DNA from 3 places in the Clostridium sp. CM036 genome. Region 3 is predicted to be linked to each of the others. Evidence: predicted binding sites of a transcription regulator. Region 3 holds the regulator's gene; each other region holds the start of a gene.
What was found. Region 3 encodes LexA, which represses DNA repair genes until DNA is damaged. Its sites were predicted from a motif close to CNAACANNTGTTNG; they were not measured.

Region 1 (10,849 bases), 370 kb from region 3:
AAGATTAGGGACGTAATAGGTAAAGGCGGAGCAACTATAAAGAAAATTATAGCAGAAACCGGCGTTAAAATAGATACTAATGACGATGGACAAATTGTAATTATGTCGAGCGACAGCGTTAGTGCCAATAAAGCAGTAAAAATTATCGAAGAACTAACTAAATCTGTTAAAGTAGGAGAAATATATTTAGGAAAAGTAACAAAAATTGCTGCTTTTGGAGCTTTTGTTGAAATACTTCCTAATAAAGAAGGCCTAGTGCATATTTCTAAACTTGATTTTACAAGAGTAAATAAAGTAGAAGATATAGTTTCAGTTGGTGATGAAATATTAGTAAAAGTAATGGAAATAGATAATCAAGGAAGAGTAAATCTTTCGAGAAGAGATGCTATGAAAGATAGCGAAAATGAAAATGAAAACAAAGATAAAGAATAATAATAGAAGGGCTTAGATGCCTTTTTATTTTTTTTAATAATATTGCCTTAATATGCACATAGTAAATATAAATTCTCATTAAGGAGAGGCGCATATGTATAATTTGTTTAAGTTAAATAATGGGTTAAGAGTTGTAGTGGAAAATATTGAGTATGTAAATTCGGTTAGTGTAGGCTTATGGGTAGAAAATGGGTCAAGAAATGAAAATATAACTAGCAGTGGGATATCACATTTTATTGAGCATATGCTCTTTAAAGGAACGTGTGATAGAACTGCAAAACAAATTGCTGAAGCGATTGAAGATGTTGGTGGTCAAATAAATGCCTTTACAGGTAGGGAAGCTACATGTTTTTATATAAAAGCATTAGACACTCATTTAGAACTATCCTTAGATATTCTTTCAGATATGATTTTCAATAGTAATTTATCAGAAGATGATATTGAGAAGGAAAAAGGCGTAATTGTTGAAGAAATAAATATGAGTGAAGATTCGCCAGAAGATGTTTTAGCAGATTTACACACAAAAGCAATCTGGGGTGCAGATTCTATTTCGTTACCGATTTTAGGAACGATTGATACTGTAAAATCTTTTAGTAGAAAAATGATAGCAGATTATATTGACTCGCATTATATACCCGAAAACTCAGTAATATCTATTTCAGGTAAATTTGACATGAAAATGATAGAAAGTCTTGTTGAAAAGTATTTTGGTAAATGGCGTTGTAAAGACAAAAATATTACTAAATATAGTAGCCCTGAAATATTAAATCAACATTATTTCAGAAAAAAAGATATTGAGCAATTCCATGTGAGTCTTGGAATACCTGGTGTAGGTCTTGGAAATGATGATACATACACGTTAATCTTACTAAGCAATATATTAGGCGGAGGAGCATCCTCAAGGCTATTCCAAAAAATCCGTGAAGAGCTAGGTTTGTGCTATTCAATCTACTGTTATATATCTACGTTTAAAAACACAGGAGTTGTAAGCGTTTATGCGGGACTCAGTCCAATGAACGTGGAAGTTGCTATTAATGCAATAAAAGAAGAGGTTAGTAAATTCGCTAAACTCGGAATTGACAATGAAACGTTAAGTAAAGCTAAAGAGCAGTTAAAGGGTAGTTATATCCTAGGGCTTGAAAGCACAAGCAGTAGAATGTTTAGTAATGGGAGATCAGTAATGTTTATGAACAAAATTAATACGCCAGAAGACGTATTGCGAAAAATCAATGAAATAGACATGGAAAGGGTAAATTCTGTCATGCAAAAAACTTTTGAAAAAGGTATAATAAATTCTGCATATGTAGGAAAAGAAAAAGAGATGCTTAAAAAAGTTTTTAAAGGTAATATTATTTCTATGGATAAGTAAATTTATCTATAAAAATGTAGAAATTATGCATAAATCCTTAACAGATTTCATAGTATTTTATGAGAGTTGTTAAGGAGATGATAATATGGAAGATAATATAAAACTGTATAGTGAAATGGAAAGATATGAAATTATCAATATCAATGATGGTGACAAATATAGCAATTTAGGTAATAATGATGTAGTTATTGATGAGAATGGGCTTTTAAAATTTTTAATTATAAATGAAGGAAGCTCTAAATTTAGTTTTTTAAAAAATAATGATATTATTGAAGTACCTTGGGAATATGTTAAAAAAATTGGTTCCAGAACTATAATAATTGATGTTGATAATGAATTTTTAAAAAAATCTCATATATAATTTTGGAGGACAGAAATGAAGATATTAGTGCAAAAGTTTGGAGGTACATCTGTTTCAACAGAGGAAAAGCGGAAGCTTGTAGTAAACAAAGTTTTAAATGCAAAGGTTCAAGGATATTTTCCTGTGGTAGTAGTATCTGCAATGGGAAGAAAAGGTGAGCCTTACGCTACAGACACATTGCTATCTTTGGTAGATGATAATTTCAAAGTAGCAAATCCATTAGCAATAGATTTGCTAATGAGTTGTGGTGAAACTATAAGCACTGTAATAATGTGTAGCGAACTAAATAATAGTGGAATTGATGCTGTGCCTTTAACTGGTGGACAAGCAGGTATAATCACAGATTCTAATTATAACAATGCAGCAATACTTAATGTGGACACAAAAAAAATATTGGATATTTTACAAAAAGGGAAAACCCCAGTAGTAGCAGGATTTCAAGGCATGGATGAAAATGCCTATGTTACGACTATTGGGAGAGGTGGGAGTGACGTTACTGCTGCAATACTAGGGGCAGCACTTAAGGCCTCTCAGACTCAAATATACACTGATGTAGATGGGATTATGACAGCGGATCCAAGAATAGTTTCTGAAGCGACTTTAATAAAAAAAATAAGTTATGATGAAATCTTTCAATTTGCAGATCAAGGAGCAAATGTTATACACCCAAGGGCAGTTGAAATATCTAGAAAGTATAATATACCATTAGTAATAAAAAATACTATGAATGATTGTGATGGAACAGTAATTAGTAATTTGGGAAATGAAGGTTATGAAAATATAATTACAGGTATTACGCATATGAATAATAGAATTCAAATAAAAATATGTGAAAATTCAGGTTCTAGTTATGATGATATATTTGATATTTTAGCTGAGAATCTTATAAGTATAGATCTTATAAATATTTTTCCTAAGGAAAAAATATTTACTATTGATGAAAAAGACTTTACTAAATTTGCTGATTTAATAAGAGACCTTAATATGTCCTATTCATTTGTGAAGGATTGTAGTAAACTTTCAATTATAGGTTCAAAAATGAGAGGTATGCCTGGCGTTATGGCGAGAATACTTAAGGCGTTAACTAAAGAAAATGTTGAAGTACTGCAAACAGCAGATTCTAATATGACTATATGGTGCCTTGTAGAAACAGGATATGTTGAAAAAGCAATTAACGCTCTACACAGGGAATTTAAATTAGGATAAAAAATGTATATAGTTTCTCTTAATGCACAAAATAAAATGGATTAGGAGGAATGAAAATGTTGAAAACTGAAAAAAACGTAAATGAACAGGTTGAAAATATTAAAGAACTGGGAACAACTAACATCCCAACTCAGGATACTAAAATTCAGGTTTTGTCTATTATAGGTCAAATAGAAGGACACATGATGTTGTCCCCTCAAACAAAAACTACTAAGTATGAACATGTTATTCCAGAGCTAATTGCTATGGAGAGGGATGATAAAGTAAAAGGTATTCTTATAGTTTTAAATACTGTAGGAGGAGATGTGGAAGCGGGTCTTGCAATAGCAGAGATGATTAGAAGCCTTAGCAAACCAACTGTATCACTTGTAGTAGGTGGAGGCCATTCAATAGGTATACCACTGGCAACAGCAGCTAAGTACTCATTCATTTCCCCATCTGCAACTATGATAATTCATCCTATAAGAATGAATGGTCTAATAATAGGGGTACCTCAAACTTTTGAATACTTCAATAAAATGCAAGAAAGAATAACAGAATTTATTATTAGAACCTCTAAGATTGATAAGGAAACGGTAAATAGATTAATGCTTCAAACTGATGAGCTTTTAAATGATATGGGTACTATACTTATAGGAAAACAAGCAGTTGATAATGGGTTAATAGATGAGGTTGGTGGCATTAGTGAGGCATTATCAAAATTAAACGAAATGATAGGTTAAAAATAAATTAGATATAAACAGGTTAAAATAGCCTATTTATGTCTATTTTTAATGATTTGTTACTATGACAAATATAATCTAATAATTTTTTTATATAACTAGTTTAAAATTGATTTATAAATCTATTGAAAGTTAGAGGAGATTTCTAAACTTTGTAGAAATAATAAGGATAGAGGTGATACTTTGGCTAGAAAAAAAACTAAAACTAAATCTAAAGTTGCAAGTAATGTAGATGCTAATAGTGAAATTTATGGAATTATTTTAATAACAATAGGCATATTAATTTTATTAAGTATCTTCTCAACTAGGGGTTCAAATTCTAATTCCATATCAGGTATGATAGGTAATCTGATTAATCATGTGCTTTTTGCAATATTAGGAGTGGGTGCATATCTTTCGCCGTTCCTTATAGTATTTATTGGTATTTGCAAAATCGTTAAGAAAGGTAAGATAAATTTTAGTAAGAAGTTTTGTGGAATAATACTTTTTATAATAAATACACTATTATTTATACAAATGTTATCTTTAAATAAGTATTACACTAAAGGAGATTTTTTGCTCGGAATAAATAAGATATACAATTCAGAAAGTGTACTACATGGTGGGATTATTAGTTATTCAATTGATGTACTATTACATACACTATTTGGAGCTGCGGGTAGCTATATAATTTTTATTGCTATTTATGTTATATGCTTTATTATAATATTAAACGTATCGCTTAATGATGTCTTTTTTTATTTAAAGGATAAATTTATTATTAAAAAGACTGCGAGTAAAAATGATAGTAAGGATTTATATATAGAAAATAATGATAAGCAAGAAGAATTAGTAGTTCCAAATGGAGAAAAAAATAAATTTATTAAAGATATTAGCAGCAATAAAATTAAAATAATCGATTTTATAAAATCAAATGAAATTGCTACAGATGCGGAAGGATTAAATAAAGAAGAAACTGTTAGTGGTGTTAGGAATGACAATGCACGTACTTTAAAAGAAAGGCATATAGATAATTCTATCAACCAAGAGTTGGAGAAAGAAATTCAATTAAATAGTGTAAATTCAAAGCCAAACTATAAATATGAATACCCCACTGTAGATTTATTAAATGAAAATAATACTTCCAAAATGAATAAAAACGATAAAAAAGAATTGCTTAATAGTGCCAATAAGCTACAAGAGACACTAAGTAGCTTTGGAGTTGAAGCAAAGGTTATTCAAGTTACAAAAGGACCCTCAGTGACAAGGTTTGAACTTCAACCAAATGCTGGTGTTAAGGTGAGTAAAATTGTAAATCTAGCAGATGATATTGCACTGAATTTAGCTTCTTCCGGGGTAAGAATCGAGGCACCGATACCTGGTAAGGCAGCTGTAGGCATTGAAGTACCAAATAAAGAGTTAAGCGCAGTATACTTAAGAGAAGTAATAGAATCTAATGAATTTTCAGCTTCAAACAAAAATTTATCCTTTAGTTTAGGAAAAGATATAGGCGGTAACTGTGTTGTTTCGGATTTAACAAAAATGCCACATTTGCTGGTAGCAGGGGCTACAGGCTCTGGAAAAAGTGTTTGTATAAATTCATTAATAATAAGCATACTTTATAAGTATTCTCCAGAGGAGGTTAAGCTATTATTAATTGACCCTAAAGTTGTCGAATTAAATATTTATAATGGGGTACCTCATCTATTAATACCAGTTGTAACAGATCCCAAAAAGTCTGCAGGTGCTTTAAATTGGGCTGTAAACGAAATGTCAAGAAGATACAAGAGTTTTGCTGAAAACAATGTGCGAAGTATAGAAGGATATAATGAATTAGTAAATAAAGGCATTGTTGAAAATAAATTGCCGTGGATTGTTATTATAATTGATGAGTTAGCAGATTTAATGACGGTCTGTGCTAATGATGTAGAGGAATATATTGGAAGACTTGCGCAAATGGCAAGAGCGGCAGGAATGCATTTAGTAATTGCGACGCAGAGACCATCAGTTGACGTTATTACGGGTGTAATAAAAGCCAATATACCTTCAAGAATATCTTTTGCAGTTTCGAGTCAAATAGATTCAAGAACAATTTTGGATTCCTCTGGTGCAGAGAAATTACTTGGGAAAGGTGATATGCTTTTTTATCCGGTTGGAGAGGCTAAACCATTTAGAATACAAGGAGCTTTTGTGTCAGAAGAAGAAGTTGAACGAGTTGTTGATTTTATAAAGAATCAGACGACAGAAGTAAACTATGAAAAAGAAATAATAGATGAAATAGAGAGTAGTTCAAATAATAAAAGTATTGATGATGATATTGATGAATTATTAAATGAAGCAATAAGAATAGTAGTTGAAAATGGACAAGCATCTACTTCCTTATTGCAACGTAAGCTAAAAATAGGGTATAATAGAGCAGCAAGAATTATTGAACAAATGGAGGAACGAGGGATTATATCAGGTAGAAATGGAAGCAAACCTAGGGAAATATTATTAAGTGATAGTGAGTTAAAGGAACAATAAAAAAAAAATGTAAGAATAATTGTAAATACCCTTGTTTAATTTGCAAATCACATTTACAATAATTTATGGGTACAAATGTAGGAAGATAAAAATAATTAGCTATTATTTACATAAAGAGTCAAACAAGTAGTATGATATTTGGTAAATAGGAGTTACTCAGGTTGATAAACAAGGAGGATGACTGGTGGAAAAATTAAAAGTTGGAGTTATAAATTTAGGCTGTGATAAAAATAGAATTGATAGTGAGATTGTAATAAGCAGTTTAAGTGGGAAATATGATATGACAAATGATCCTAAACTAGCAGATATAATTTTAGTGAATACTTGTGGATTCATAGAATCGTCAAAACAAGAATCAATAGACACTATTCTAGAAATGTCAGAATACAAAAAGAAATATAATTGCACAGTATTGATTGCGACGGGTTGCCTTACTCAGCGTTATGGGTCGGATCTGATTGAATTGATGCCAGAACTTGATATAATCCTCGGTGTTAATGATTATGACAAGTTAGTAAGTAGTATAGAAGAGGTTCTTTTAAAAAATATTAAAGTACAACATTGCACTTATAGTGATGATAATATTAATGAAGGACAAAGAGTATTAACTACAGAAACATACTCTGCTTATATTAGAATTTCCGAGGGCTGTGATAATGCTTGTGCATATTGTGCAATACCAAATATTAGAGGAAAATATAGAAGCAGAAAAATGGAGAATATAATACAAGAGGCTAAGGATTTAAGTGAACATGGTTGCAAGGAAATTATTTTAGTTGCTCAAGATACCACTAGATACGGGATAGATTTATATGGTGAAAAAAACCTACATAAATTAATAAGAAAAATTTCTCAAATAAGTGGGATTGAATGGATTAGAGTACTTTACTGTTATGCAGAAGAAATGACGGATGATATTATTAATGAAATTTCTTTAAATGATAAAGTTTGCAAATATGTAGATATACCAATTCAACATATAAGCGATGATCTTCTTAAATCCATGAAAAGGAAAGGAAGAAAAAATATCATAACAGAAAACATAAATAAGATGAGGAAGGGTATTAAGGGATTAACCCTTAGAACTACATTAATCGTTGGATTTCCAGGAGAAACGGAAGAAAATTTTGAAGAATTGAAACAGTTTATTAATGAAACTAAATTTGATAAATTGGGAGTGTTCAAGTACTCAATGGAAGATGGTACTGCAGCTGCAGAGATGAAAAATCAAATTCCAGAAGAAATAAAGGAAAAACGTGAAGAAGAATTAATGATTGTGCAACAAAATATATCAAAAGAGATAAATAGTAAAAAAATAGACAAAATTTACAAAGTTTTAGTAGAAGGATTTAATGGTAAAACTTATTTTGGTAGAAGTTATGAAATGGCACCAGAAGTTGATGGAACTATTTTCTTTGAATCTGACAAAGATTATAATAAGGGAGAATTCGTAACAGTAAGGGTTACCAAAGCGTTAGAATATGATTTAATAGGAGTTGTGTGCTATGAATCTTGCAAATAAACTTACAATGATTCGAATTTTTTTAGTACCTATATTTTTAGTATTTATGGCGGTTAAAGGAATACCTTATGGAAGAGAACTGGCGACAATTGTTTTTATAGTAGCATCTCTCACTGATAAGTTGGATGGCTATGTAGCTAGAAGCAGAAATCAAATAACTAATTTCGGAAAATTCATGGATCCTCTAGCAGATAAACTTTTAGTAACTGCTGCACTTGTTTCATTAGTGGAGCTTCAGATTGTGTCTAGTTGGGTAGCTATGATTATAATTGCTAGAGAATTTGCAGTTTCAGGACTTCGAACAATAGCTGCTTCAGAGGGAAAAGTAATTGCGGCTAGTAAATGGGGGAAACTTAAAACCGTTATTCAAATAGTAGCTATAATTACAGCATTGATAAATTTATCTTACGCAAATACGTTATTAAATGCGTTAACCAATATTTTCATGGCTGCCGCAGTAATTATTACAATAATATCTGGTGTTGACTATTTTGTAAAAAACAAAGGTACAATTAGAGTCGATAAGTGATTAAATTATTAGAGTTTGTTAATAATACAAATAAAAGGATTTCTTTAGTAAATGAAAATGGCAGATATTGCTTTGTATGTTGACCATATAAAATAAATGGTGTATACTTAAATTCAGAACAAACGTTCGTCGAAAAAGGATGGTGAACCCGCAGGGGAAATTTATGAATAATGAAAAATTAAAAGCGCTAGAAGTAGCTATGGGTCAAATAGAAAAACAATTCGGAAAAGGCTCTGTAATGAAACTTGGAGAAAATAGTAAGTTAAATATAGAGGCTATTTCCACTGGTTGTTTAGGACTTGACATAGGCCTAGGCATAGGTGGTGTACCTAGAGGAAGAATAATAGAAGTTTTTGGACCAGAATCTTCAGGTAAAACTACAGTTGCACTTCATATAGTTGCAGAAGCTCAAAAAAATGGTGGTACAGCTGCATTTATAGATGCAGAGAATGCTTTAGACCCTGAATATGCTAAAGCACTAGGAATAGATATAGAAAATTTAATAGTATCACAACCAGATACTGGTGAACAGGCGTTAGAGATTACAGAGGCTTTAGTTCGCTCTGGGGCTATAGATGTTATCGTAGTGGATTCGGTAGCAGCTTTAGTGCCTAAAGCTGAAATTGAAGGCGAAATGGGAGACTCCCATGTAGGACTCCAAGCAAGACTTATGTCGCAAGCTTTAAGAAAACTTGCGGGTTCTATAAATAAATCCCAATGTGTTCTTGTATTTATAAATCAATTAAGAGAAAAAGTAGGAGTAATGTTTGGTAACCCAGAAGTAACCCCTGGTGGTAGAGCGTTGAAATTTTATGCATCTGTTAGACTAGATATTAGAAAAATAGATACAATTAAACAAGGCGATGAATTTATGGGTAATCGAACAAGAATAAAAATAGTTAAAAACAAAGTAGCTCCTCCATTTAAGAAAACTGAATTTGATATTATGTATGGTCACGGCATATCTCGAGAGGGCGATGTTCTAGATATAGGAGTTGTAGAAGAGATTGTACAAAAAAGTGGAGCATGGTTCTCATATGGAGATATACGACTTGGACAGGGAAGAGAAAATTCAAAACAATATTTTAAAGAAAACCCTTTGGTTATGTTAGAGATAGAAAACAAAATTAGAGCAAAACATAACCTACCATTATACAAGAACGCAGAGACTAGTAAAAAAGAAGTTAGCAAAAAAGAAGCAAGTAAAAAAGAAGCATAAAAGCAAGTTTTTACTTGCTTTTTTTCTTTAACTTATAATTAAGGAATATTATTATGGTATCAGGCATATGCATTCTATGATGCAATATGCTAAAGTTTATCATAACTACTATATAATAGTAAGAATAAAGACTTATTTAAACGTTAAAATCTTGACATTAACTGAAAAGTAATATAAAATAAATACAAATACTGGTTTAGTATATTTAAATTGTTACCAATTAAATATAGCACCTTTTCTAGCTTTCATATTTACTCTTAAATAGATTTGAAATAAGCAAAGGAGGTGTTGATAATCAATGGATACTAAAAGTCAAACAATGCTCATAGTAGTTTGTGCTATTTTGGTTGTTGTTTTAGCATGTATTTTTGTTATAATTTATATTAGAAAAAATATATCTCAAGCAAATATTTTCAAGGCCGAAAAAGAAGCTAAAAAAATTATTGATGAAAGTGTAAAAGATGCTGAATCAAAAAAGAAAGAGGCTATTTTAGAAGCCAAAGAAGAAGTTCACAGACTTAGAACTGATTTAGAAAAAGAATCAAGAGAAAGACGTAATGAAGTTCAAAGGTTAGAAAGAAGAAACATCCAAAGAGAAGAATCATTAGATAAAAAAAGTGATGTGCTGGAGAGAAAAGAAGAAAATCTTAATAAAAAACAACAAGAAAGTGAAATGCTAGAAGCAAGTGTACAAGATTTATACACAAAGCAAAGAGGAGAATTAGAAAGATTATCAGGGTTGACATCTGATGAGGCAAAACAAGTTTTATTAGATGAAATTAGAAAAGAAATTAAACACGATGCTGCAATTATGATTAAAGAAATTGAAACTAAGGCAAAAGAAGAAGCTGATAAAAAAGCAAGAGAAATTATTACTTATGCTATTCAAAGATGTGCAGCCGATCATGTAGCAGAAACAACAGTTCATGTGGTTTCGCTTCCTAATGATGAGATGAAAGGAAGAATAATAGGTAGAGAGGGTAGAAA
Region 2 (10,849 bases), 610 kb from region 3:
AAATACTATAACAATGATCGAATCAAACAAAGTTTGAATTGGTTAAGTCCAGTTAATTATAGAAAATCAGTAGCGTAAAAGGACCAGCAGTTACATTAAACTACTAGTCCCATACATGAAATATTTTGTTCAAATATTTTGTTCAACTTTTAGGGTTCAATTCACCATAAGGGGAGCATATCATTTGATTTCCCTTGTTTTGCTTTTTAAATCAGATAAATTGAAATTTATTTTAAAAAAGTTAACATTACTGTATCAACTAATGCAACAATCACAAAAACAATAATTCCTTTCAAGAATGAACTAATGTGCTTTTTAGGATTTTTATATGCAATATCTAATTTTTCTGTTCCTTTAAATCTTACTCTTTTTGTATTTCTCCACCAAATCATATCAATAAAGAAAAAATCAAAAGCATTAAGAACCTCACCTAAAATAAAGATATTTATAAAATTTTGTTTCCAACTATCAGTTCTTATAATAAATCCAAATAAAAACAACACTATAGAGAATATAAAAACATTTGATATAAACGACATATGAGAACTTTTCCTTACAATTTTATTTTTCAACCTATCATTATTGATTATTATGCCTTGTATTTCATCTGGGTATGAACCAAAACTTTTAATATTTTTTTCGTCACTTCCAGTTCCTAAAAAGCAAATTACGAAAAAGATTAAACATAAAATAATGCTTTCTATTAACAATCCCATTACATCACTTCCTATCTCTATAAGTCAAATAAAAATTAATTTTACAATATCATAATTGTGCACTAAATTATATCATATTTGAATAATAATTACATAATCAATTCCAATATAAATGTACACTAAACAAAAATAGGTTCTCTTTCTTTGAAATCTGATATTTTAGTATAAGCGTGGGCTACATTACATTGAACCATAAATTTTTTGATTTTAATAACTTCTTTATCTTCTTCAAATAGTTGCAACCATTTGAACCAGTACATATAATTGCTGATATATTAAGTTGCAACACCATTAAACTTATCCATCCACTTTTCCAATTTGCTGTGTACAGCATTAATGTGTTGAATATGGTAAATTCCTTCTTTGTGTTTCCCTCTTTTTATTCGCTTATGTTCCAATGAAAAATCTTTAGTAAATTGAACATAACCCTTATGACTATCGGTACAAAGGATAGAGTTATCCCCTATACGACCTTCATAGAGCCTTTCTAACTCTTGGTGTGTCATTCTACCTTTACATAGTAACTCCATAATTAAATTACCTTGTCTATCAATGGCACTAGCAATACACACTTGCTTGTTAGAAATACCTCTTTTTTTAACTTATTTACCTCTCTTACGAGATTTTGTCGGCATTTTAGAAGGTTTTGTACCTTTGAAACTCTCTTCGAAGAATACTTCATCAGCCTCAATTACACCATCAACAGATCCTACACCAAAAAATGACTTAATGCAATCAAGTATTTTATGTCTCCAAAAGAAACTTGTTGCAATGTTAATCTCTACAATTTTAGCACTCTTTCTAATAGAGTAACCTGCAATCATACATTTAGCATATTTAAGCCATTTATCTAATGGTTTCTTACTCTTATAAGTAGCAGAGTTTGTAAAATCGGTGAAAGTTTTATTGCAAGACTTACAAATATATCAAATTTCAACACTAAATTAAAACAAAGCCTAAAATATAAGTAAATTGCAAACTAGAAATGCCGTAAATTTTATCTCTATAGTAATTAGTTATATTCATTCACATTTTATAGATCATCCATTTACAACTTCTAACTTCAAATTTAAGTTCATATATTTTTTCTATACCTGCTATAATACTTTGACACCTAAATACTAACATTTCATTTCCAGCCAATTTTTCCTTATCCCTGGTTATGACCCTGTCTACTTTCACTACAGAATTGGAGTCATCTAGATTTTCGAATCTAAATTTCAAAGGATGAATAATACCCTTTTTATCAAACCAACAAATCATTTCGATAGGTTTTGCGATTATTTTCATAATAAATTACACCACCATTATATATTTAGTTTTCTCCATATATAAACCAATATTGTACAAAACTATTAATTGCTAAATTCCTTACCATTTCTACAGGTAATGCTAAAACCTTCATTTATTATAAACCTCCTCAAAGTATTGCGCTCATTAATGGATAATCTTCCTCACCATCTGCCATTCCACCACACATACTATTTAGTCCTGAATGAAGAAAACAAGACCGAACTACAGCTTTTGGCCCATATTTTAATCTTATTTTATCAACGGTATCATTTATCTTTTTATCTTTTTCATAATCAAAACTATCTAGTAACGAACACTGATAAAGCTCATTACTACAAAAGTCTGTGATATGTATCCCCAAGTGTCTTATTGGATTACCTTTCCAAACATTATCAAATAAATAGCATGCTATTTCATATATTTTGCGAGTAGAGTCAGTTGCTACATCTACTTTCTTTTGACGAGAATAAAATATTAAGTCACTACCCCTGACGCTTATACTTATCACAGTACAACAATTGTGTGAATCTCTTAAACGCATGGAAACTGTTTCACACAAGGATAGTAATACTTTATGAGCCGTGTCTTTATCTTCCACATCAAAGGCTATTGTTGTAGAATTGCCTATACCCTTCACTTTAATATAATTGCTCTTGCGGACTTCTGAAAACTCGATGCCATTGGCGTAATTCCAAATAACTTGACCGTGACTCTTTAATTTATTCTTTAAAATATCTAAATTATAATTTGCTAATTCCCCAATGGTATTAATATTTAAATTGTACAATTTAGGTGCTGTCGCTCTACCTACCATAAATAAATCTTCAACAGGTAATGGCCACATTTTATCTTTTATTTCATTTTGGAAAAGTGTGTGAATTCTATCTGGCTTCTTAAAATCTGAAGCTACCTTTGCAAGCAGTTTGTTATTTGATATCCCTATGTTCACTGTAAACCCAAGCTCATTCTTTATCCTCTCTTTTATAGTTTCAGCGAGTTTCAAATAGTCAGGATATAAATGTTCCATATTAGAAAAATCCAAAAAACTTTCATCAACTGAAAAACGCTGAATAATTGGAGTGTATTCTAAAAATATTTGATGCATAGCCTCGCTACATTTCATATATAATGAATATCTTGGAGGTACAATTATTATTCCAGGACACTTAGCCCTAGCACTATATAAAGTCTCGCCTGTGTGAATATCAAATTTTTTAGCAGGCATTGATTTAGTTAAAACAATTCCATGCCTGCTTTCTTCATCTCCGCCTACTACAGATGGTACTGTTCTAAGATCTAACTGCTCACCTTGTTGAAGTCTATACGCAGCTTCCCATGAGAGATAGGCACTATTTGCGTCAATATGAAATATTAATTTACTCATAGCATAAATCATCTTCCTTTTTATTAATCTTATTTACTCATATTAGAACATCAGTTCGTTATATTTATTATATACTACTTGCTTACTTTTTAAAAGCAAATTTGGGATAGCATACGCAAAAATATTATTTCGTAGTTAATGAAAATTTCAGATTATTTTTATAATCTCAAGTTTTAAATTCTTATGTAACCATTTAATATTTGGTTAAAATCATACATTCTTTTTAATATCCAATTTACGGTAATAATAGTATAATTAAATAATTGTATTAGTCGCAACAGTAGATTATTGTGAAGTAAACATTATTTATATAATGCGTGGATAAATCCGAATTGTTGGGAGAGATGTACATGAATATTTTAGTAAGTGCCTGTGTAATAGGACAAAACTGCAAATATAATGGCGGAAATAATTTGAATAGAAGTGTAGTTGAATTTATACAAAGACATACTGTGATTGAAATATGTCCTGAACTGCTGACAGGTATGAAATGCCCAAGGGCATGTGCTGAGATAGTAAACGGCATTGTAATGTCTGAGAATGGTGAGAATGTAGATGCAGAATATCGCAAAGGAGTAGAACTTGCAATGGAGAAAATTAAGGGACAAAAGATAGATTTAGCAATATTACAGTCAAGAAGTCCTACTTGTGGTGTAAACACTATCTATGATGGGTCTTTTAGTGGTACTTTAATTGAGGGGCATGGTTTATTTACTGAAGCCATCATTGAAAAAGGTATTAGGGTAGTAGACTCCAATAATTTTTAAGTTTACTCAATTCGTAAGTTACTACTTATGGAAATGAAACCGGTTATGAGCACAACCTATAGTAAACTAATTGAACAATATTCTTATATTACTGTGCGACAAGAAGTCGCTAATTAGTAGTGTTTCGTGATAAACTGCGTTACCGGTAGTGAGGCACGCTGTAGTTAAATATACGAATAGTCCTGATGATGGTAGTTTAAAAGAATATTTTGAAAAAAGAGATAAGAAAGATTTCATAAATGATACTGTTTCGACCAGAATGAAGTTAGCAAAACTCAGTAATTACAAATGTAGAGTGTGTAAACAATCATTAGTTGGAGAAGAGTCTTTAAATATTAATCATGTTGTACCTACTAAATTAGGCGGTGATGAAAGGTATGACAACTTGGAATTATTACATCAAAAACAATCAAGTGGAACCCTAACAGCAAAGAAGGATACAAACTGATTAAGAAGGCTTTCAAAAAGTTCAAATACCAACTTGTTTGAGGTAAAGAGAGGGCTTGAGCCGCATGTGTGGAAACACACAAGTACGGTTCTTAGAGGGGAAAGGAGCCGTAAGGCTTCCTACCTAATGGAATCACACCATTTTTTTGAATAAATACTTATATTCTATCAAAATATAAACTACATATTTGTTCAAATTCATCTGATTTATCAACTAATTCCATTAACTTAGATAATAATAATTTTTTATCTGAGAAAATGGCGTTGTAATCATTTATGAACTTAACTTTGCTTAAATTTTCATTATGAAGCTTAATTGAATTTTCTAATAAAAACGTCTTAAAATTTTCAAAACCTTCATATGAAAATCGCGATATACAAAACAATTCTAAATTGTCATCTTGTTCTATTCCAAGCTTTTCTAGTGCTCTACAAACTCCTATAAATAGCATTCTTTGTTTATTCTCTAATTCAAATAACCGTTTGCTAATATCAGCATTATTCATTTTATAGGAACCTCCAACTTATAATCTTAGCTAAAAATTTGTTTTTATTCATTTAATATTCCCCCTATTGGATATGTTGCATTCGCATTATAACATACATAAATTAAAAATTATGCCGAAATATAGCTAGTGTTTATAAAAATAGGGTATTTGTGACAACTTGCATAACTCAATGGTACAATATTCCTATGAGTTGCGTCAGATTAATAAAAAATTATGTACCAAATAAGATTTTAATGGAGGGTAAAATGATAAATGCTAATGAATCCAAAGAAGTATTAATTAATATGTTAAGTGAATCAAAGTTTGATTTTAATAATCCAAATTCTAAATTGGCATTGGAAATTTTTAAAAAGTTTTTTAGTATCAAAGTTGATTGTGCTGATGATGGTCTGTTGTTTCAATGTGGAGTAGAAGAAGTTAAAGGTGAAGCCTTATTTTATTCGGAGTTTGTTAGACAATTTACTTTTGAGTTAGATGATGGAGAATATAACGGTATGGAGCAATTAAGACTTACAATATACTTTAAACCCAATGCTAAATTACAAGGGTTAGATACAAATTTATGGGAATACGACTGCAACTCTGTAGAAGAATTTTTTAACAAAGTTGAAAATATGGATAATTTTAAAATACCTTTTGAGAAATATGTACCATTGAAATGTGAAGTTGAACAGAGCGGAGTTTAAGTACTAATTATTTAATATCAGAAGGTCAAGGCATATTTAATATAAAAGCAAAGGATAGATTGGAGTTTAATACTTTAATGGTATAATTTTTCTACGGATTAAGTCGCAACTCTAATCTATTATGAAGAAAGTAGGGGTACAAATTTATGTTATATAATATAGTAGGAGCAATTTTTACTATTCTAGCAATTGGGGGAGGAATTTATACCTTAAATAATAAAAACTAACGCCTTTTTATCAGCGTCAGTCATATCAGAACATATAGGTTTATCTTTATTACTTTGCTTAGCTAATACTCATTGCTCATATTATTACTAACTCCATATATCAGCCTCTTTACTTTTTGAGCGATTAATTGTTGAAAAATCCACCCTTGAGAAAACATAGGTTGATAATAGTAAAAACACGATCCCAAAAATGATTACAATCGCCATGCTAATAAGAGGTGTAATTACAAAATCCCCTATTTTAAAAGCAAGCTGTTCCGCAACCATTTGATCGGTTGTTAAAGACGTCTTTTCCAGTATGATAGTTCTAAAAAATGCTGTTGTATATGTCATTGGATTGAGATAAGCAACATATTGCATTGTTTTTGGTAACATTGAAAGCGGAATATATGCGCCACAAAGGAATGTCATCGGCATTGTTATCGCCGTTATTACAATTTGAAAAGTTTGTGAATTTTTAACCAGAGCTGCTAAAAACAATCCTAACCCCGAAAACACAAGTCCAACAACAATCATCACGCAGATTACCGCAAATGGTGTTATCCAGGATGTGAATTTAAGCCCTATAAAATAACCAATCATTAGAATAATAATACCCTGCATGGTTGCTATTGTTGCTGCTGATAATAGCTGACCGGCGGCAATCTGAATTCTTTTAACAGGACTTACTAGCACCTCCTTCATAAATCCCGAAACAATATCTTCAATTGTACTTGTCGCAATAGTAAGGGAAGTTTGAAAGACGGTCGTTATTACAATACCTGCGAGCATATAGTTTACTGGATTTTGAATATTGTCATTTTTAAATATCGAACTAAACACATATAAAAAGAAGAATGGCATGATAATCGTGAAAACAAGCTGAACACGATTGCGAACAAAAATTTTAATGTTTCTAAACCATAAAGCTAATATAATATCCATAAATTTCTCACTTCCTTATATCTTTTCCGGTAATTTCTAAGAATACATCATTCAATGTGCCTTTTTTAATTTCCAAATCCGTTATCGACTCTTTCTGCTGACTTAATAACTCCATCAATTTTGGTATACTATTAACTTCAATCGAATAATAACCAGTTTTTTTCATGTATTTAAACCCCGCAGTGTCTAGCAGTGCCTCAAGACCTTGCTCGTCACTAGTTGTAATATTTGCTTTATCCTTTGTATATTGCTGTTTCAAACGATACGGAGTGTCCATTGCAACTATTTTACCACCATCCATAATGGCAACTTTGCTGCAAATTTCGGCCTCATCCATGTAATGCGTAGTTAAAAAAATAGTAATATTCTTCTCCTTTTGAAGCTTTACAATATAATTCCATATATGAGCCCTTGTTTGAGGGTCAAGACCTGTGGTTGGTTCATCTAAGAACAATACTTTTGGGTAGTGTAGTAGCGATCTGGCTATTTCCACACGACGTTTCATCCCGCCGGACAGACTGCTTACCATTGCTTTTTTCCACTCCAGTAAATCCACTAAATTTAAAACAAATTGGATACGCTCTGTGACTTCACTTTTGGGTATACCATAAAAATGACAATGCATAATTAAATTTTCAAGAACGGTCATTTTATTATCCAATGTCGTTTCCTGAAAAACAACCCCAATAACACTTCTAACATCATCCTTTTCATGCGAAACGTCTTTTCCGTCAATAGTCAGGGTTCCTGATGTCTTATCAAATATGGTACACAGAGTATTGATGGTTGTGCTTTTACCTGCTCCATTTGGACCTAAAAACGCAAAAATGCTTCCCTCTTCTACCTCGAATGAAACATTGTCGACTGCTGTGAATTTATCATATTTCTTTACAAAATCCTTAACTTCTATTATGTTTCTCATGGTATCACTCCTATCAACTGAATAATTACAAAACTAACATAACGAGCAGATACACAATGCTCAAAGCGAAATTTGCTTCGCTTACATGATCTGCTTTCCTATCTAAAATTATACCGATAATTCGCCTAAATACAACTTATTTTATAAAAAGTATAGCCCTTACATATTTCCATGTGGATACATCATATTCACTCACCTCATATTTTTAAAACATAAATAATTTTTACTTTTAAAGTATATCATAGACACTATATTATTCAACCTCTAAAATCTCCTATAAATTCTATCCCACTTTTCTGCTCCAAAATTTTGCCCTACAAAAGACAGTCCTTTAACTTTTTATTTAGTGAAAAAATGTTATAATTATAGAGAAAGAATAAATGAAATGTTCGTTTAGAGCATACCTTTACATAGGGTTATTTGTTTTTAGATTAAAATGGAGGTAATACACATGGAAAACACTAAACTAAAAACGAAGGTTTTAAGACCTACCTTTGATAGTGATTTAGATATCCTAGAGTTATCTAAAGAAAACATAGTGGATGAAGCTATATTTTCTTATGGAAAAATTAGTGATTGCTCTTTAGAAAACCATAAAGCAGACATGGTAAATTTTAAACAAGTTATATTTAAAAAAGTTATTTTTAATAAAATAGCTTTTAGACGTATAGAACTTATGGATGTGAGATTTGAAAATTGTGATTTATCAAATGTAGATTTTAATGAGGCTTCGTTACATAGAGTAGAATTTGTAAATTGTAAGATTATTGGTATTAATTTAAATGAAGCTACCTTGAGAAATGTGATTTTTGAAAATTGTAACGGTCAATTTGCTTTTTTTAGTTATTCTAATTGTAAACAAGTCGCCTTCCTTCAATGTCAATTACGCTCTTCCGATTTTCAAAATTCAAAATTTTTAAAAGTTGAATTTCAAGAGTCTAATCTACTCCAGGCTCAATTTAATTTTACAAGTCTTAAAGGAATAGATTTTACCAGTTGCAATCTTGAAGGTATAGGAGTAAACATTGCTGATGTTAAGGGCGCAATAGTTACCACTATGCAAGCCGTTTCTATATCGAGCATACTAGGTCTCATTGTTAAATAATCACCTTTATTTATCGAGTGCATGCAAAAGGGATTTCCATATTTAGAAATCCCTTTTATATGATGTTTTTTTGAAAAAATTATTTTCAACTTTTATAAAATACTAAATACATAGCATTTCTATCACTCTTATTTCAAACTAAAAGGCATCGTATATTTAACATTTCCGCTTAACACTGGAGTAATATTTAAATCTTGTCTTACCTCTCCGCAAATGATTACCTTTATATTTTCAGGCTTCCAATCATCTCCCGGAGCGGTATATATAGCTTTTCTTAACCATGTATTTGTAATAGTATCTGCATTAATAGTTTTAGGTAAAGTCAAATTATAGCTGTCTGTTTGATTTCTTTTAAAATCATTCCCCGGATTGTCCAAGGGCAATTCAAATTTCTGCCCATCCTGTGTTTCAATGCCAAAGTAAACATAATCGTCTGTACTTGCATAATCAAAGTCTGCTGTTTTAATAACAACTTGTAATTGATTAAAGTTAAGTGATGCTGCTGGTACAGTATTCGCCGCTTCATTTATAAACCTATATAGGAACATTGCTATACTTTTTTGAGAATTTGGTAGTGCTTCTCCTAGCGAATAATCCCAATCTGCATATGAGTTAGACATAGTAGATTTTGAAAAATATAATGATTTTGAAAGCTTTCCCCAGTAAGTATTGTTTTTTGTAATCCAATTTGAAAAATCAGCCGTTGTAATAACGTTTGCATATACTGGCTCCTTAGTTGTTCCATTCATTGTATTAAGAAGGTATTTCCCTATGTTATTATCAGCATATGTCTCATATTTGACATGTCCTGCGCTATCTACCGCCGTTATATTCGCAGCATGATAAGGGCAGTTGATATCTTCTAAGTAGTGAATAGCTTGTCCAAGTAGATTTGAAGCATTTTGGTAATTCCCCTTTTTCCATTCATTTAAAGCCAATGCTGAAAATTTTCTACTTTGACTGTCTGCTGTTTCTGTAACCGTATAACTAGTATACCATGGCGCCGTATGAGTAAAATTATATCCTGTATCTGGATCCCAGAAGTGGTCTTGATACAAATCATATCCATTTGGATCAAAATCTGGGTAAGTAGACCCAACTTTCAAGTCATTAATATATTGATTTAAAAGTTCTACATTTTCTTTTACTTTCTGTGGTTCACCTGGATCTAAGTCGTTATTTAACATTTCCATTGCTTGATCCGTAATCACTGCATGAGTTCCTGTTCCATCCTTATTACCATTCCAACCGTAAGCTGTACCTGTCATAAAAAATGTTGCAACTGTAAAGATTAATATAATCAAAGGTTTTGTTTTCTTCATAATTACATTTCCCCCTTTTCTACTTTCATTATTTTTATAAGTAAATGTACTAAATTATCTTTGATTTACATATTTTCTTTTGGAAAGTTTAATAAATTGTTTGATTCGAAATTAAATATTGCCTCTTTTATTACAATTATACATATTTATGTAAAGGTTTAAATAGAGTTTGCATGATTGGTTGTTGAAATGTCATAATCGAATATTTCTTTGTAAATTTATGGGTAATCTGTCTGTCATTTTATTAATAGGGCAATATTCAGTATAAATAAATTTTCTTCTTCTTCTATTTGTATTAAACCATCATATTTGTTTACTATGTAATTTATATTTCCAAGTCCGAACCCATGGTTTTCCTTATCGGGATGCGTTGTTTTATGTTCCCCTGTCCCCTCCTGTGTTGCTTTGTTTGTGCTATTGGTAATTTTAATGATTAGATGTACTTTTTCTATATACATCTTGATTCGAATAAACCTATTTCCATTTGCTATATTTTCACAAGCTTCTATGGCATTATCTAGTGCATTTCCTAAAAGTATAGAGATAT
Region 3 (10,849 bases):
ATACTAAGCTTATACATAATTACCCCCAGACTAATATAATTATTCTATTTGTATAAATTATATTATAAATATAATATTTTAGAACTGTTTAATAATTTCTTTAAAGCGTATATAATGTTATGGTATATAAATTTATATACTAAAAAATAATTTGGAAAGTACAAATTAAGTATACGAACATTTTCATTACTTTTAGCACTATTGTATGTTATAATATGAATGAAACTTGTTTTATATTTAAAATTGTACGTATGGAGGCAGAATATGAGAAATTCTTATAATACACCATTAAATAGTAGATATGCATCAAAAGAGATGAGTTATTTATTTTCAGATGATATGAAGTTTAGAACATGGAGAAAGCTTTGGGTTGCACTAGCTGAAGGTGAAAGGATATTAGGAATCAATATTACAGAATCTCAAATTGAAGAGCTTAAATCCTATGTAGATAATGTGAATTACGAAGTGGCTGAAAATAAAGAAAAAGAAATACGACATGACGTAATGAGCCATGTATATGCATATGGGGTTCAATGTCCTAATGCGAAGGGTATTATTCATTTAGGGGCTACTAGCTGCTATGTAGGCGATAATACAGACTTAATAGTCATGAAAAAGGCTTTACTATTAATTAAGAAAAAATTAATTAATGTAATTAGTAAATCTTCAGAATTTGCATTAAAGTATAAAGATGTTCCTACACTAGGTTTTACCCATTTACAGCCAGCTCAATTAACTACTGTAGGTAAAAGGGCAACCCTATGGATTCAAGAATTAATAATGGATCTAGAAAATTTAGACTTTGTAATAGATAGAATAAAGTTACTAGGGGTTAAAGGAACAACTGGAACCCAAGCGAGCTTTATGAATCTATTCGAAAATGATGAGAAAAAAGTAAAAGACTTAGATAAATATGTAGCGAATAAAATGGGCTTTGAAGATACATATCCCGTTACTGGTCAAACTTATTCTAGAAAAGTAGACTCTATAGTATTAAATACTTTATCAGAAATAGCTCAAAGTGCATATAAATTCAGTAATGATTTAAGGATACTTCAAAGCATGAAAGAAGTGGAAGAGCCTTTTGAAAAAAATCAAATTGGATCCTCTGCAATGGCATACAAAAGAAACCCTATGCGTTCTGAGCGAATTAGCTCTTTATCAAGATATATTATAGTGAATTCATTAAATCCTGCTATAACAGCTGCAACACAATGGTTTGAAAGAACATTAGATGATTCAGCTAATAAGAGAATATCCGTAGCTGAAGCTTTCTTAGCACTTGATGGAGTATTAAATTTGTATATGAATATAGCTGGAAATATGGTAGTATATGAAAAAGTAATTACTGCTCATGTAAACCACGAGCTTCCATTTATGGCTACAGAAAATATCCTTATGGAAGCTGTTAAAAGGGGCGGGGACAGACAAGAACTTCATGAGAACATTAGAGTTCATTCTATGGCTGCAGCAAAACGCGTTAAAGAAGAAGGCTTAAATAATGATCTTATAGAAAGAATAATAAATGATGATAGTTTTAGGATGTCAAAAGAAGAGATATTTGCTGTAATTGACCCGATTAAATTTGTAGGTAGAGCTCCAAGTCAAGTAATAGAATTTATAGATGAATATGTAAAACCAATAATCGAGGCCAATAAAGATGCATTAGGAGTAGAAACTTCTATAAACGTATAATCCTTAGTATTGGATAGAAATTATACTATAAAAAGCTATCAGTGATGCAAACAAAACTGATAGCTTTTTTAGTTTAACGACATTTTAGAAGGAAAGTCTCCCAATTCTATAAGTAAGAGTTACATAACCTAACAAATAGAAAATTTCAGTGGTAGTATAAATCTCCTTTTGAAGTCGGTAATATTGTAGCTCCACAGGCCATGATTTCACTATAACTTTCGAAGAATAAAATTCAAATTGCATGTGGAAATAATAAAAATAATAAAAACATTTGTTTATTTTTATTATTTTAGAAAAATCAGGATTTTGCTCCCCCTCTTGTAGTATAATAATGTCGTGAAATGTAAGTTTCACGACATTATTATGATTTTTGGAGGTACTTATGAAATCGAATATAAATACTATTTATAACAATGAACTCCCACCGTTTCTAAATGATTATCTGAATTATTTATCTACTATTAAAGGATGTTCTAGTTCTACTGTTGTTGCTTATACTGCTGATTTATCATTGCTATTAAAGTTCTTAAAAATATACAAAGGTCTAGTCTCTTCAGAAAATGCTCTACCTCTTGAGACCATTATAATTAGTGACCTAACTTTAGATACATTAAGAACCCTTACATTGCAGGATTTATATGCCTATATCTCCTATCTTGGGAAATATAGGGCTAATGGTAACTACGCTAAAGCAAGAAAAATTGCATCTATAAAGTCTCTATTCAAGTATTTAACCACTAAGGCTAAAGTGCTAACTATAGACCCGACAATAGATTTAGAGTCACCAAAACTTGGTAAAAGAAGTCCTGTTTTTTTAACATTAAGTGAAAGTAAGGCACTACTCGACGCTACAAGCTCTAGAGATAAGCATTCTATTCGCGACCATAGTATTATTACATTATTCTTAAATTGTGGTATCAGGCTGTCAGAACTTTGTAGTATAAATATATCCGATTTTAAAGATGATACATTATCTATTATTGGGAAAGGAAATAAAGAACGAACCATTTATTTGAATAAAGCTTCATTGAAATCAATTTATAAATATTTGCCTATTAGAAATACGAACATAGATAAAATTCATTCTGAAGATAAGGATGCCCTTTTTATAAGTGGTAAATATGGAAGAATTAATAAACGCACTGTGGAGAGAATTGTAAAAAAATATATAGGTAATGCTGGACTTAATAAAGATAAGTATACTCCTCATAAATTAAGGCATACATCTGCTACTCTTATGTATAAATATGGAAATGTAGACATTAGAAGTCTACAAGAAATATTAGGCCATGAAAATATATCTACCACCCAAATATATACTCATGTAGATAATGATAAATTAAGAAATGCGGTTAAGTCAAATCCACTTTCTGATGAATAAAAAAAAGTATATATTACGCGTATTGCAATACGGTTAATGCATTATGCGTAATATATACTTTCTAATACTTATATTTTTTTTAGTCTTATAAGTCCAGGAAATTCTTCTTGAAGTAATCCTGAGTTATCATCTTCATTTTCAAGTAGCTCTTTTGCCCCGTCTATGTCATCTATAAATTCCCAAACCTCATTGTTTTCAGGTATGAACTCATCTTTATGTAGTTTTAAAAATTCATCGCTGGCTACCACTGAGTCATAATCTTCAAGTTTTGGTAGTTCATCATTTTCATTTTCATCATTATCTACTTCTTCCGCTAAATTAATTTCAGACCTGTCACAAATATTTTCGTCTACCTCTTCTACCCCTTCAATCTCATTATCCTCAAAAACTTCATCAATTTTTATAGCTTTTACATCGTAACCTTCCATTTCTAAGCATTTACCGCAATTATTACATTTCTTATTTGAATTTAATTCACAGACTTCACATTCTCCACAACTATTACAAATTTTCTTATTATTAAATATACAATTTTTAGACATACAACACTCCAATCTATTTATTTCAAATACTTTCATAATAGACTATTATAGCAAATATATTTTCAATAATCAAACACTAACACCCCTTAATAATGACTTATGTATTCATACATAATAATATATAATTTTTTATTTTTATTAATAACTATAAAACAGAACGTAAGTTTGATGTTATTACATTTATATGGTATAATTATACTATGAATGGGAGGCGTTTACATGTTAACTGAAAAAAAAGATAAGCAAAGTGAAATATATAACTTTATAAAGAAACAGGTACAACTAAAAGGATATCCACCTTCAGTCAGAGAAATATGTGATGGCGTAGGATTAAGATCTACTTCGACTGTTCATGGGCATTTAGCAAGACTAGAAAAAAAAGGATTTATCCGTAGAGACCCTACCAAGCCTCGTGCAATTGAATTAATAAAGGATTCTGTCATAAGAAAAGAACTTATAGATATACCTATTATAGGGAAAATCACTGCTGGCAAACCAATACTCGCAGTTGAAAATGTTGAAGATACATTTACACTTCCTTTAAATTTCACTAAAACCAATAATGAACTATTTATGCTTAAAGTTTCTGGTAGCAGCATGATTGAAGCAGGAATATTGGATAAAGACCTTGCTATAATTGAGAAAATCAATACCGCTAAAAATGGCGATATAGTTGTAGCTCTTATTGATAATGAAGCAACTATTAAAAGATTTTTCAAGGAAAAAGATCATATAAGGCTTCAGCCTGAAAATTCAACTATGTCCCCTATCATAGTTGATGACTGTGTAATTTTAGGTGTACTTGTTGGTATTTACAGAAAGTATTAAATATCCACCTTTAAAGATTTTATGTAACAAAAAAGTCCTGCAATGAATATATCAATTGCAGGATTTTTTTATTCTATTATTAAGTCATAAATATTTACTTTCTAGTTCAAATAACTCTTGAAAGTGCTATTAGTATTCCAATTTTAGCATGATCAAACGTTAATCCACCCTGTAAATATGCTATATAAGGCTCTCTTATTGGAGCGTCTGCAGATAATTCTATAGATGCTCCCTGAATAAATGCACCTGCTGCCATTATAACCTTATCTTCATATCCTGGCATGTCCCACGGTTCGCATTGAACAAAAGAATCAATGGGAGACCCCTCTTGTATACCCCTACAGAAATTAATTAACTTTTCCTTATCATTAAATTTAATTGCTTGAATTATATCACTTCTTTTATCAGTATACTTAGGAAGAACTTCAAAACCTGCAAGTTCCATAATTCTTGCACAGAAAATAGCGCCCTTCAATGCTTCCATAGCTATATGTGGTGCTATGAATAGTCCTTGATATAAAGAACGCATAACTCCAAACGTAGAACCACATTCCCCTCCTATTCCAGGAGTTGTTAGTCTGTAAGAAGCTTGTCGTACATATTCTTCTTTACCTGCAATATATCCACCTGTAGGTGCAATTCCACCACCAATATTTTTTATGAGGGATCCAGCAACTATATCTGCTCCTACATCTGTAGGCTCCGTAACATCAATAAATTCACCATAACAATTATCTACAAAACAAATAACCTTTGGATTTATAGCTTTTGCAGCGCTTATAATATCATCTATTTCAGAAATTAATAATGCTTTTCTCCAGCCATATCCAGTAGATCTTTGAATATGAATTAGCTTTATTGACTTATCTTCAATCAGTGTCTTTTTCATTAAATCAATATCAACTTTAGAGTTATCGTTTAATTCTAATTGTTTATATTTTACACCATAATCTTTTAATGAGCCTATATCCTCCTTAGCATTTATACCTATTATATTAAGAAGTGTATCATAAGGTGTTCCGCATACCGATATCATGGTATCATTAGGTCTTAAATTACCAAATAAGGACGCTCCAATTGCATGTGTTCCATTTACGAAATGCGGCCGAACGAGTGCACTCTCACAATTGAAAATTCTTGCATATACTTTATCTAATGAATCTCTCCCAATATCGCCATAACCGTATCCAGATGAATTTGTAAAATGGCATTCGCTAATTCGTTCATCTTGTAGTGCGGTCAAAACCTTAAGTTGATTAAACTCTCTTATTTCATCAAGAATTTTAAACTCATCTTGTACATCTTGTATTGCTATATCATAGAGTTTTAGCGTTTTTGAACTTATTTTATACTTCTTTTGAAGGTATACTTTTGTTATGTCTATCATGATTCCAGGTCCCCTTTTTATTATGTATATATTATGTGTTTTAAACTTTAACTACCGTAATAATAGTAACATAAATAATACCGATGTAGAATAGTTTTATTTATATATCAATCATATTAGTATGTATTTAATTGTCTCTTTCTTTACTATTACAGCACCGCAGGTGATGATTTAACTTTTTCAATAATCTCTTCAACAGTTTCCTCTAATTCTTTTCCAACTTTTTTATACTCAATTTCAAATTTTTCATTTTGATTTTTCATAAAATACATTAACGCATAATAAGTAGGCTTAAATTTATCCTTTAGCTTAAATTCAGCTTCATTAAACATTTTAAATAAGGAATTGTATTGTTTTTTAGCCATTAGAAAAATTAAATATTCATTAATAGATTTATTATATTTATCTGTATTATTAGCTGATCTTAAAAATAAGCGAGCTTTTTCTAAGGATTCTTCTATTCGATCATTAGAAAGTAAGGTTTCAGATAAAACATAAATGGTATTAAAATCATTTTCATTTTTTTCATTTTTTTCATTTTTTTCACTTTTGTTAATTAGGTCCTCTTTATTGCACCAGCTTTCAAAAAAACCCACAAGCCATTTCACCTGCTGTTTTTCTTTTTCTCCCCCAAACCTCATCATATACCATATGTTAAAAAATCGTTCTTTTATTTTGTACATATAATTTTTCTTATTTACAGGTGTTTTATTTATTACTCCGTTTTTTTCTAATTGATTTAACTGAGCGGATACTTCTTTACTTTGCATTCTTATTTTATCTGCTATTTCTTTTGTGGTTATGGCATCAAAGCGTAAAGCTATAACATCAACAATTTCCTGTTGCACTGGAGATAACCTATCCATTGTATGTTTATAAAGAGGTGTTACTCTATCTAGTAATGTATCTAATTGTTTAAATACGGGTCCGTTGTCAACATTTAAAATATCGAAAAGTAATGCCATGATTCTTGGCACCCCACCTGTTAACCGCCTTAAAGCTTCTATTTTCCCACTGTTACTTTTAAGTATCTCATTTATACCCTTCTTATTAAAAATTCCACCTAACTTTTCAAAAAATTCCACAGTTTCTTCTGAATTTAATCCTTCTAATTTTATCAGATTAAAGAAGTTATAGAAGGGCTTACTATAATCAAAAGTAAATTCTAAAACTTCTGAAGATGCTCCTATAATTCGAATTTCAGCAGAGGTTAATAGAATTTCTCTAAGTTTTTGCTGCTCATAGATTTTAAACTTCTTTAGAATACCGAAAGTATCATCTATTAATAGTATTAATTTTTTATTTTTTTCTTTAAGTTTTTGCTCAAGTATTTTAAAGCATATATCTTCGTAGTCTTCTACCTCTGCATATTTATCCATTTCATCATAAAGCCCTACAAACTCATCATTTTCCATTTCAAGATTCGCAGCCGTTACCTCCCAAAGTTTAAACAGTCTCCGTATACTGTATTGCTCCTCAGGAAATATAACAGGGATAAACTTTGCTTTTAGCTGCTTATCTCCTTTTATTTCAAAGTATATTCTTTTTAATAAAGTTGTTTTACCATATCCTCTTTGACCTTCTATGATATAATGCTGCTCTGGATATTTCATGTCAGAATTTTTTATATCTTTAAAAATCTTTTGAAATTCTTTTTTCCTTATTACAAATCTATCAACTAATTCTTGATGCGATAAATTATTGGGATTATAAAAACTTAAAGTACTAGTTTGCATTTTTTTTACACCACCACATTCTTAATATAGGAGAGGTAAATGTATATAATTTTTCCTCCTCATCATTATTTATATATCCATCATCAATAATAGTATTTAAGAGATCTTTATATGTTTCGCAAAGATTATATTTTACAGCTAAATCATATATTTCGTTATAAGTTATCTTCTTAGCTTCTGTTATAGCTATTATGTTTAATACTTCTATAATAAACTTATAGTCATTATTTTTGTACACCTTAAGCCTCTCATGCCAACTGCTAAATTTATTATTTTCCTCTATCATCCGTTTAATTGCTATATCAACCGATTTATTATATATAGAGCATATTTGATCTTCATCATAAATATCCTGAATTTTATCCATAGCAAGTTGAATATAAAAAGGAATCAACCACTTAATTTCATGTAGCATATGATTTATAGTAGCGGTATCCATTGTGAAATCAAGCCCTTTAAGTAGTTCATTTATAAGACTTTTCCCCTCTGATTCACTTAGTGGAGTGACTTTTAAAATATCTAGATCATTTATAAACTTTGAAGAGTCCATTCGTCTTGCAATACCCTCGAGGCTTATGGACCCTGTATATATGAATTGAAATTTATTATTTATATCACTATTTTGTCTTAATGCTCTATTACTTTGAAGAAGATGAACTGCATATGTAGTGCCTTCATTTTGTTGAATATTTTCTATTGTTTGAGCAAATTCATCTATCATTATAATTAATTTGTGCCCTTCTAAATCAATAGATCTCATAATTTCTATAAACTTTTCATAATAATTAAGTTCAATAGTCTTAGTAAACTTAACAGTGTCTATGCCTACTTCGTCAATACTTTTAAAAATGGTTTTAGCTAAATCTTTAATTGAATTTATTACTTTGTCTCTTTTCTTTATTGAATCGCAATTTAAAATGGCCTTTACAATTTCCTTATAATACTTATTTTCGTTGTAAACAGACTCCGTAATTACATAGATTATATAATATTTATCCCTTGGGTTATCTTCTATATACCTCATTAAAGATGTTTTCCCAACCCTTCTTGGAGCTGAAATTATAATACTACTAGCTGAATCGATTTTTCTCCATAATTTATTTATTAAAATAGGTCTTTTAAAAAAATTTTCACCTCGTGCAGCTTGCCCTGTTGTAATTTTCATAATTAGCACCTCCGCAATTACTTATATTTACAATTATATCTAACAAAAAATATTTTGTCAAGCATTCTAACAAAATATTTTTTGTCAAAGTCAAACCCCTTATTCACTTTTTTTACAATTACTAAACAATTTAAGAAACATGTAACCTAACTACTTAAAATAATATCTGAGGATTACTATAGCAAATAAAACTTCCTATTAATAATATCAATCCTAAAATTCTAATAATTAAGATAGTTTTTTTAATCCCTAATTTACTAAATGTTTCTGGTGTTCCAAATGGGAATACAATAATACAGCACTTAATATCATAACGCCTACACATATGTTATTTTCTCATTTTATTATTTATGCTCTTTCCATAAACAATCCCCTATCTTCATTTCAGTAAAAACAGCCTTAAAAGAATTTTTACTTGGTGAACATGCAAGTAACCCAATATTAATTTCTTTTTCACCTTCAAACAAGTGGAAAATCCGCATCTGTTTGAAATTTACACCATCAAAGGAATTTTCAAGACAATAATCACTCTCTCGTCTGCTTAATCTATACCACATACAATTTACAAATGCTCCAATATCCGTAGTTGCCCAATCAGAATATCCATGATTTGTTACCACACTTCCAAGCCATGCAGTATTATTGTCATGAAATTCTATTCCTGCCTTTACCCAATTTTCACTGTTTTGATAAATTGCAACTCCACATTGGTCAAACAATGCTGTACTATTAAACTCTGCCTTTACTGTAAATGAAAAATATCTTTCATCTGTTGTAATATAAAGAACATGAGCATTATCATTTCTAAATCCATAATAAGTTCTTTGCCAAAAATCAGTGTTAGGGTCTGTTATAATTTCAACTCTATCTCTTCCAATTACATAATTTCGAGGTTTAAAAAACCATTTTTCTTCTTTATCACTAATTTCAAACATCTTAATCCTCCCCCAATTCAAATAACTTTTAATACATAATAAAATACAACTGCGTCGTAACTAATGTAATATTATCATAATTTACCACACTTTGGAACAATTTCCTCATAAATAAAGATCATACATTGTTTATATATACGCAACACTAAAATCAATTGTCCAAGCCATTTATATGTGAATTAGTATAGATAAACAAGCAATGTTGGCGCTACTACGATAATAATAGGGACGACTCATAGTCCCCACTTCATTGATATATCAATAATGTGGAGACTCAGTACAAGAAACGGAAAACAGTCCCATTTCAATAACTCTGTTACTTTATCTTTGTTTCCTTCAATATCAAATTTATCATCAAATCAACAAACTTGTCTGGTTCGTTTCTCCATGGATCGTGCCCTGAGTGTTCAAACCAAATGAGCTCTTTAGAAGGGGCTTTTAGTGAATTGAAATAATCCTCAACCAATACTGGTGACGCGTTGACATCGTGACGACCTTCCATAAAGTACACTGGAACATCTAACTTTATAGCTTGTTTACGTAGATCTAAATTGTATAACTGAGGATAGACATGATTAAAAGTAGTAACTAAACCAAAAAAATAATTTACTTTATCGCATAACCCATACTCAGTACCTCCAATTTCACCAAATGTATTATATCCTGCTCTCTCAATTTCAGAATTTTTTGTCATATGTTTACTCAAGTACTGTGAGAGGGTAGAAAATTTCCAAACTACATCTTTACCATGGTATGGTGGCAGGCCTTGATTTTTCATTTTTTCAATTTGTTTTATATCTCTGCTATCTTTTGCCATCTTAAGCACTAGTTCATACATACGGACATCGGTTTCAACGAATTCAACCATCTGACCAGTACCAATAAAAGCAGAAAATAGTTCTGGGTAACATTGCACAAGCAATACCTTTTCTTGTTTAAATCTATTGCACAGGTACTGTGTTAGCTCATGTCCATCAGAAATATATCGCTCAGGGGTAATTGATTTAAGAGGTACAGCATTAATTGACTTACCCGCCCCTGGTTGATCCCAGTTAACAACCACATAATTATCTTCAAGTTTTTTTAGTTGCTCTCTGGTTGCGGCTAGCTGTGTTCCACCGGGACCACCAGCTAGAAAAAGTAGCACCGGATTATTTTTATTTTTTCCACGAATAGTTAT

Region 1: recA (recombinase RecA) is a predicted target of LexA. The motif match lies at 8,759-8,772, and genes of this name have one in related genera.
Region 2: ACWJKE_RS06890 (Y-family DNA polymerase) is a predicted target of LexA. The motif match lies at 3,438-3,451, and genes of this name have one in related genera.

Annotation. Positions count from the first base shown of each region.
Region 1 covers NZ_CM143652.1:474,910-485,758, forward strand. The annotation lists gene ACWJKE_RS02185 (polyribonucleotide nucleotidyltransferase) at 1-432, shown strand, start outside; gene ACWJKE_RS02190 (M16 family metallopeptidase) at 527-1,801, shown strand; gene ACWJKE_RS02195 (YlmC/YmxH family sporulation protein) at 1,887-2,162, shown strand; gene dapG (aspartate kinase) at 2,178-3,368, shown strand; gene ACWJKE_RS02205 (ClpP family protease) at 3,425-4,090, shown strand; gene ACWJKE_RS02210 (FtsK/SpoIIIE family DNA translocase) at 4,274-6,592, shown strand; gene rimO (30S ribosomal protein S12 methylthiotransferase RimO) at 6,777-8,114, shown strand; gene pgsA (CDP-diacylglycerol--glycerol-3-phosphate 3-phosphatidyltransferase) at 8,098-8,643, shown strand; gene recA (recombinase RecA) at 8,807-9,862, shown strand; gene rny (ribonuclease Y) at 10,161-10,849, shown strand, end outside.
Region 2 covers NZ_CM143652.1:1,448,444-1,459,292, forward strand. The annotation lists gene ACWJKE_RS06870 (IS3 family transposase) at 1-78, shown strand, start outside; gene ACWJKE_RS06875 (hypothetical protein) at 228-716, opposite strand; partial or broken gene ACWJKE_RS06880 (IS1595 family transposase) at 836-1,642, opposite strand; gene ACWJKE_RS06885 (hypothetical protein) at 1,743-2,006, opposite strand; gene ACWJKE_RS06890 (Y-family DNA polymerase) at 2,137-3,393, opposite strand; gene ACWJKE_RS06895 (2-thiouracil desulfurase family protein) at 3,744-4,160, shown strand; gene ACWJKE_RS06900 (HNH endonuclease) at 4,309-4,608, shown strand; gene ACWJKE_RS06905 (hypothetical protein) at 4,766-5,113, opposite strand; gene ACWJKE_RS06910 (hypothetical protein) at 5,362-5,802, shown strand; gene ACWJKE_RS06915 (ABC transporter permease) at 6,117-6,953, opposite strand; gene ACWJKE_RS06920 (ABC transporter ATP-binding protein) at 6,961-7,875, opposite strand; gene ACWJKE_RS06925 (pentapeptide repeat-containing protein) at 8,327-8,980, shown strand; gene ACWJKE_RS06930 (phospholipase C) at 9,109-10,302, opposite strand; gene ACWJKE_RS06935 (sensor histidine kinase) at 10,539-10,849, opposite strand, start outside.
Region 3 covers NZ_CM143652.1:840,456-851,304, forward strand. The annotation lists gene ACWJKE_RS04015 (DUF378 domain-containing protein) at 1-17, opposite strand, end outside; gene purB (adenylosuccinate lyase) at 265-1,695, shown strand; gene ACWJKE_RS04025 (tyrosine recombinase XerC) at 2,078-3,076, shown strand; gene ACWJKE_RS04030 (hypothetical protein) at 3,145-3,618, opposite strand; gene lexA (transcriptional repressor LexA) at 3,838-4,446, shown strand; gene ACWJKE_RS04040 (methionine gamma-lyase family protein) at 4,553-5,833, opposite strand; gene ACWJKE_RS04045 (ATP-binding protein) at 5,983-7,569, opposite strand; gene ACWJKE_RS04050 (ATP-binding protein) at 7,559-8,734, opposite strand; gene ACWJKE_RS04055 (DUF1349 domain-containing protein) at 9,079-9,669, opposite strand; gene ACWJKE_RS04060 (alpha/beta fold hydrolase) at 9,986-10,849, opposite strand, start outside.